2 regions of the Serratia sp. DFXYC6 genome follow, and region 1 is predicted to be linked to the other one. Evidence: predicted binding sites of a transcription regulator. Region 1 holds the regulator's gene; the other holds the start of a gene.

Evidence for each region. Region 1 encodes LexA, which represses DNA repair genes until DNA is damaged. Its sites were predicted from a motif close to TNCTGTATGTACATACAGNA; they were not measured.
Region 2: the regulator LexA is predicted to act here: its motif matches at 2,331-2,350, upstream of uvrB (excinuclease ABC subunit UvrB).

The regions. Positions count from the first base shown of each region.
Region 1 is NZ_JBXUNV010000002.1:561,912-565,331, reverse strand. Features, by position in the region: gene plsB (glycerol-3-phosphate 1-O-acyltransferase PlsB) at 1-593, opposite strand, end outside; gene AC2CGQ_RS16120 (diacylglycerol kinase) at 742-1,110, shown strand; gene lexA (transcriptional repressor LexA) at 1,213-1,821, shown strand; gene dinF (MATE family efflux transporter DinF) at 1,925-3,262, shown strand.
Region 2 is NZ_JBXUNV010000001.1:2,690,631-2,694,050, forward strand. Features, by position in the region: gene AC2CGQ_RS13195 (VF530 family protein) at 1-109, opposite strand, end outside; gene uvrB (excinuclease ABC subunit UvrB) at 210-2,222, opposite strand; gene AC2CGQ_RS13205 (hypothetical protein) at 2,754-2,876, opposite strand; gene AC2CGQ_RS13210 (ATP-binding cassette domain-containing protein) at 3,331-3,420, shown strand, end outside.

The sequences.
Region 1 (3,420 bases):
GAGAAGTGCATGCGCGCCACGCGCGCCAGTTTCTGCGCGATGGTTTTATCCGTGCCGTGTTCGGTAGCCATGCGGCGCAGCGACACGGTGTTGGAGAAACGCACGAAGCTGTCGCGGCCGAGCCACAGCACGGCGAAGAATTTCTGCACGCCGTTCAACAGACGCAGGTGCGGCGTGCCGTGGCCTTCGCGGCCCGGCGAACGGCCGAACATCACCGAAACCGGCAGCATCTGAATGTCGAGATCCGGGTTGCTGCGATGCAGATCCAGATAGTCGTGGAACAGCTTTACCGACTCTTCTTTTGGGGTGTAATAGCGGAATACGCGCGGACCGTCGTGAATGAACACGTAGCTCGGCAGCACGGTGCCGTCGATCTCCAGCGAGTTGAGCGGATCGGGCAGATCCTGCGCCAGGCACTGGGTGCGCAGCGTCAGCAAATCCGCCTTGGAATTGTAAGGTAAAACATACAAAATCGGCCGTGAGGGATCCAACCCTAGCTCGGTAACCGGATCTGAAGGGATGACCTTACTTCTTACCAACAATTTAAGTGGTAAATTCAATATTTTATAATAAATTTTACGCCAACCTGACATAACAACGTGAAGCCTCTTGTTAGCAATGCGCCGCAAGCATACCAGAAACCGGGTAGCAGATCTGTGGTGTTCGAAAACCGAGAGCCGTCAGCGCGGACTGTTCTAGACTCTTTTTATTATGACCGACCTCTGAGAAAGGCACGAAAACATGGCAAACCAAGCAACCGGACTGACCCGCATCATCAAGGCAGTCGGCTATTCTTATAAAGGGCTATCCGCCGCCTGGCAGCACGAAGCGGCTTTCCGCCAGGAACTGGTGGTCACCCTTCTGGCTATCATACTGGCTGTCTGGCTGGATGTGGGTGCGATAGCGCGCATTTTATTGATCGGATCGGTAGCGCTGGTGATGATCGTCGAGATCCTGAACAGCGCGATCGAGGCGGTGGTGGATCGCATCGGCAGCGAACATCACGAGCTGTCCGGGCGGGCCAAGGACATGGGATCGGCGGCGGTGTCGCTGGCGATCGTGCTGGCGCTGTTCGTTTGGGGCACGGTCTTATGGCAGCATTTCGGCTGACGAAAAGCGCCTACTGACTGATTTTTATTTATTCTTCGGTTCCCAATCCGCGCTTACCTGTATATACTCACAGCAAGACTGTATAAACAAACAGGGGGCGGAATGAAAGCACTAACTACCAGACAGCAAGAGGTCTACGATCTGATTCGCGAGCACATTTCGCAAACGGGCATGCCGCCAACGCGTGCCGAGATCGCGATGCGTCTGGGGTTCCGTTCGCCTAACGCCGCCGAAGAGCACCTGAAGGCGCTGGCACGCAAAGGCGTGATCGAAATCGTCTCCGGTGCCTCGCGCGGTATCCGTCTGCTGATGGAAGAAGAAGAAGGGCTGCCGCTGATCGGCCGCGTCGCCGCCGGCGAGCCGCTGCTGGCGCAGCAGCACATCGAAGGGCACTACCAGGTGGATCCTTCCCTGTTTAAACCGAGCGCCGATTTCCTGCTGCGGGTGAACGGCATGTCAATGCGCGACATTGGCATTCTGGACGGCGATCTGCTGGCGGTGCACAAAACGCAAGACGTGCGCAACGGCCAGGTCGTGGTCGCGCGGATCGAAGACGAAGTGACGGTCAAGCGCTTGAAAAAGCACGGCAACGTGGTTGAACTGCTGCCGGAGAACAACGAATTCCAACCGATCGTGGTCGATCTGCGTCAGCAGAATTTCACTATCGAAGGGCTGGCGGTCGGCGTGATCCGCAACGGCGACTGGATTTAATCGCCGCGCCATCACCGCCGCTCCCTGTATCAATCGCCCCTGTTTTGGGGCGTTTTTGTTTCTGACTTCGCCCTTTGTCACTCAGTCACAGGAACATCCCATCATGCGCCTGATTTCCGCTTTCACCAGCGACACCGATAAAGCCCTGTGGCGCCTCGCCCTGCCGATGATCTTCTCCAATATTACCGTGCCGCTGCTCGGGTTGGTGGACACCGCGGTGATCGGCCACCTCGACAGCCCCATTTATCTGGGGGGCGTGGCGATCGGTGCGGTGGCGACCAGCTTCCTGTTCATGCTGCTGCTGTTCCTGCGCATGAGCACTACCGGCCTGGCGGCGCAAGCGCTGGGGGCGCAGAACCCCCAGGCGCTGGCGCGCGCCTTTATGCAACCGCTGCTGCTGGCGCTGTTGGCCGGGGTGGCGATCGTCCTGCTGCGCTATCCGCTGATCGAACTGGCGCTGCGGATCGTCGGCGGCGATGCCGACGTGCTGGAACAGGCGCGGCGTTTTCTTGAGATCCGCTGGTTAAGCGCCCCGGCGGCGCTGGCCAACCTGGTGCTGCTGGGCTGGCTGCTTGGCGTACAGTACGTGCGGGCGCCGGTGATCCTGCTGATCGTCGGCAACCTGCTGAACATCGTGCTGGATATCTGGCTGGTGATGGGCCTGGGCTGGAATGTGCGGGGGGCGGCGGCGGCAACCGCCATCGCCGAATACGCTACGCTGCTGCTCGGCCTGTGGTTGGCGTGGCGGGTGATGCGCCTGCGCGGTATTACCCTGCAGATGCTGCGCCAGGCCTGGCGTGGCGATCTGCGTCGCCTGCTGGCGCTCAACCGCGACATCATGCTGCGCTCATTGTTGCTGCAACTGTGCTTTGCGTCGTTGACCATTTTCGGCGCTCGCCTGGGAAGCGAGGTGGTGGCGGTCAATGCGGTATTGATGAATCTGCTGACGTTCACCGCCTATGCGCTCGACGGTTTCGCTTATGCGGTGGAGGCTCATTCGGGCCACGCCTACGGCGCCCGGGACGACAGCCAACTGCGCAAAGTGTGGCATGCGGCCTGCAGGCAGGCAGGGCTGGTCGCGTTGGCCTTCGGCCTGGCGTATGCCGTTACCGGCCAGCAGATCGTGGCAGCCTTGACCTCTTTGCCGGAACTGCGTGCGTTGGCCGCCCATTATTTACCCTGGCAGGTCATTCTGCCGCTGGTTGGGGTGTGGTGCTATTTGCTGGACGGCATGTTTATCGGCGCCACGCGCGGCGCCGAGATGCGCAACAGCATGGCGGTGGCCGCGGCGGGATATGGTATTGCGCTGCTCAGCGTGCCGCTGCTTGGCAACCACGGGCTTTGGCTGGCGCTGGCGGTGTTTCTGGCGCTGCGCGGCCTGGCGTTGGGCTGGATTTGGCACCGTCACCAGGTGCGCGGCAGCTGGTTTACTGCCCATTAAACCGGACGTCTTGTTGGGTTAATGGTTAGTTTTTCTTATGATTTTGATCATGTTTGCTTACATGTTTTCAGCCTTGGTCTGTTCGCGTTAGTTCGTTGTTTGTTAGCGTTTTTTGTTTTTATCTTGTTTGTTAATGGTTTTTTATCCTGTGTTTTGGC
Region 2 (3,420 bases), on a different contig from region 1:
TGCGAATGCGCGCGCCCAGTTCGGACCAACCGTAGTGATCCACCAGTTTATTCAGCAGTTGCTCCAGCGTCACGCCGTGCAGCGGGTCTTTAGACTGGTGTTGGCTCATGTTCGGTACTCTTCGTGGTCAAATCGGGCCGCACACCATAACAGCTTTGACGCGGCCGACAAGGAATTTTGACGCCCACAGCGCGGGCGCCGTCCAACGGTCAGGAAATCGCGATGAACTGCTCGCGCAGCTGGTGGATTTCGTCGCGCAGCGCAGCCGCCTGCTCGAACTCCAGGTTCTGCGCATGGGTGTACATCTGCGCCTCCAGATCGCGGATTTTCTGATCCAGCGCTTTCGGCGTGAGGTTCTGCAACTGAGCGCCACCGTCCGCCGCCTTGCTCCTGCCTTTCCCCTTGGCGCGGTTGACCGGCTGGCCGATCTGCAGAATATCGCCGATCTTCTTGTTCAGCCCCTGCGGCACGATGCCGTTGGCTTCGTTATAGGCCTGCTGCTTGGCGCGGCGCCGCTCGGTTTCACCGATCGCCTTGGCCATCGAATCGGTGATGCGATCGCCATACAGGATCGCCTTGCCGTTCAGGTTACGCGCCGCGCGGCCGATGGTCTGGATCAGTGAACGCTCGGAACGCAGGAAGCCTTCCTTGTCGGCGTCCAGAATCGCCACCAGCGACACCTCAGGCATGTCGAGGCCCTCACGCAGCAGGTTGATGCCCACCAGCACGTCAAACTCGCCCAGACGCAGGTCACGGATGATTTCGACCCGCTCCACGGTATCGATATCCGAGTGCAGGTAGCGCACGCGCTCGCCATGCTCTTCCAGGTATTCGGTCAGGTCTTCCGCCATGCGTTTGGTCAGGGTGGTCACCAGCACGCGCTCGTTGATCGCCGCGCGCTTGCGGATCTCGGAGAGCAGATCGTCCACCTGAGTAGCGACCGGCCGCACTTCCACGATCGGATCCAGCAGCCCGGTTGGCCTCACCACCTGATCGATCAGATCGCCGCCGGATTTCTCCAGCTCATATTTGCCCGGCGTGGCGGAAACATAGATGGTCTGCGGCGCCAGCGCCTCGAACTCCTCGAAGCGCAGCGGGCGGTTGTCCAGCGCCGACGGCAGACGGAAGCCGTACTCCACCAGCGTTTCCTTGCGCGCGCGGTCGCCTTTGAACATCGCGCCGATCTGCGGAATGGTGACGTGGGATTCGTCGACCACCAGCAGGCCGTCCGCCGGCAGGTAGTCGAACAGCGTCGGCGGCGGCTCGCCCTCGGCACGCCCGGAAAGGTAGCGCGAGTAGTTTTCGATGCCCGAGCAGTAGCCCAGCTCGTTCATCATCTCCAGATCGAACTGGGTGCGCTGCGTCAGGCGTTGCTCTTCCAGCAGCTTGTTGTTGGCCAACAGCACCTTGCGGCGGTCCGCCAGATCGACCTTGATCTCTTCCATCGCTTGCATGATCCGCTCGCGCGGCGTCACATAGTGCGACTTCGGGTAAATGGTAAAACGCGGCACCACCTGCTCAATCTGCCCGGTCAGCGGATCGAACAGCGACAGCCGTTCCACTTCTTCGTCGAACAGCTCGACGCGCAGCGCCAGCTCGTCCGATTCCGCCGGGAAGATGTCGATCACCTCGCCGCGCACGCGGAAGGTGGCGCGCTGGAAAGCCTGATCGTTGCGGGAATACTGCAGCTCCGCCAGGCGGCGCAAAATGGAGCGCTGATCGATGATCATCCCCTGGGTCAGGTGCAGCATCATCTTCAGGTAAAGATCCGGATCGCCCAGGCCGTAGATCGCCGATACCGACGCCACCACCACCACGTCGCGCCGCTCCAGCAACGCCTTGGTGGCGGAAAGACGCATCTGCTCGATGTGCTCGTTCACCGAAGCGTCTTTTTCAATGAAGGTGTCGGAGCTGGGCACGTAGGCTTCCGGCTGGTAGTAGTCGTAGTAGGAGACGAAGTATTCCACCGCATTCTCCGGGAAAAACGCTTTCATCTCGCCGTACAGCTGCGCCGCCAGCGTCTTGTTCGGCGCCAGCACCATGGTCGGCCGATTCAGATCGGCTATCACGTTGGCGATGGTGAATGTCTTGCCCGAACCGGTGACCCCCAGCAGCGTCTGGTGCGCCAGGCCGTCTTCCAGCCCCTCTTCCAGCTTGCGGATGGCTTCCGGCTGATCGCCGGCCGGTTTGAACTCGGAATGCAGTTTGAAAAGTTTACTCATTGCTCGGCTACCCTGTGGAGATGCGCGCGCTCAGGCGGCCAGCCGGCTCTGCGCCGGACATGGCCCCTAATTATGGAAAGTGTCGGCGATTTGCGCCAGTGCCCATGATACTGGATATAAAACCAGCTTCAAGCGGATTCGTCGCTGCGCCCGGCACGGCGGCGATGCCGTTGCACCGTGAGGTTACAGCCGGGTGACATTTTTATTGTCAATAACAGATTTATCCCCAGAACTTGCCGAAAATTAACTTATTGATAGCACCGCGTCGAAAAATCATACATAGAGACCTGATCAATACCCCTGTGTCTTGATTTTAATTAATCTATTGATATATAACATTTTTAATAAAAAGACGAGAATGCGGGCAAAGCGAACAGAACCCGCGTCCGCTCTCGCTTTACAGCGTTTTTCTAAATCTAATGCACAAGGTTATCCACAGGAATAGTGGATAACTCTCACCGCCCCGCCCGGGGCGGGAGTTACAGAAAGAAAGCTTTTCGCCCTTTACACTCGCCAAAATGGCTTTTTTAGTTATTTTTTCATAAAAATATCGCTTTGTTTATGCCGATTAATACTAAAAATCCCCATTGCTAAAATCGCATTGCCCCCTTTCTCGCGGATCGCGCTTGACGGCGGCGCAATGCCTTGCACCATGCCCTCACCGCAGAGCACCACAAGAGTGCAAAAAACGTCCGGGTTAACTTCCCGGCGTATTTTCAGGCCGCCGCGGCAGAGCGCGTCAGGCCTGATTAGCGGTTAACAAGGCGATAACAACCTCCCGTTTTCACCCGGCGACAAAATTGGCCTGGGAGTTGCTTTATCTTCCTGCGTATCAATGCGGTGCGGCGGCGTGATGCGCTGCCAGCCGCAGCGTGTACCCCTCGCGGTGCTATCGCCAGTAAAAGCGCAAGAACGACACCAAGTCGTCACAAGCGTCGTTTTTAACGACATATTGACTGTCATTCCGTCCACCGCAGACCTTGCTCTGGCTCATCGGACGGACGGCATCTTGTTCCAGACATTGCCACACTCGGGAAATTCGCCGCGCATGCGGCCTTTGCTGTCCCCCGCCAACGAGTGAAACGAGCGTCTATGAGGAGAATGCCAAATGCTGAGCCTGAGATCGGTCAATCAATTCTACGGTCAAAACCACACCCTGTGGGACATCAACCTGGAGCTGCCGCGCGGCCAGTGCACC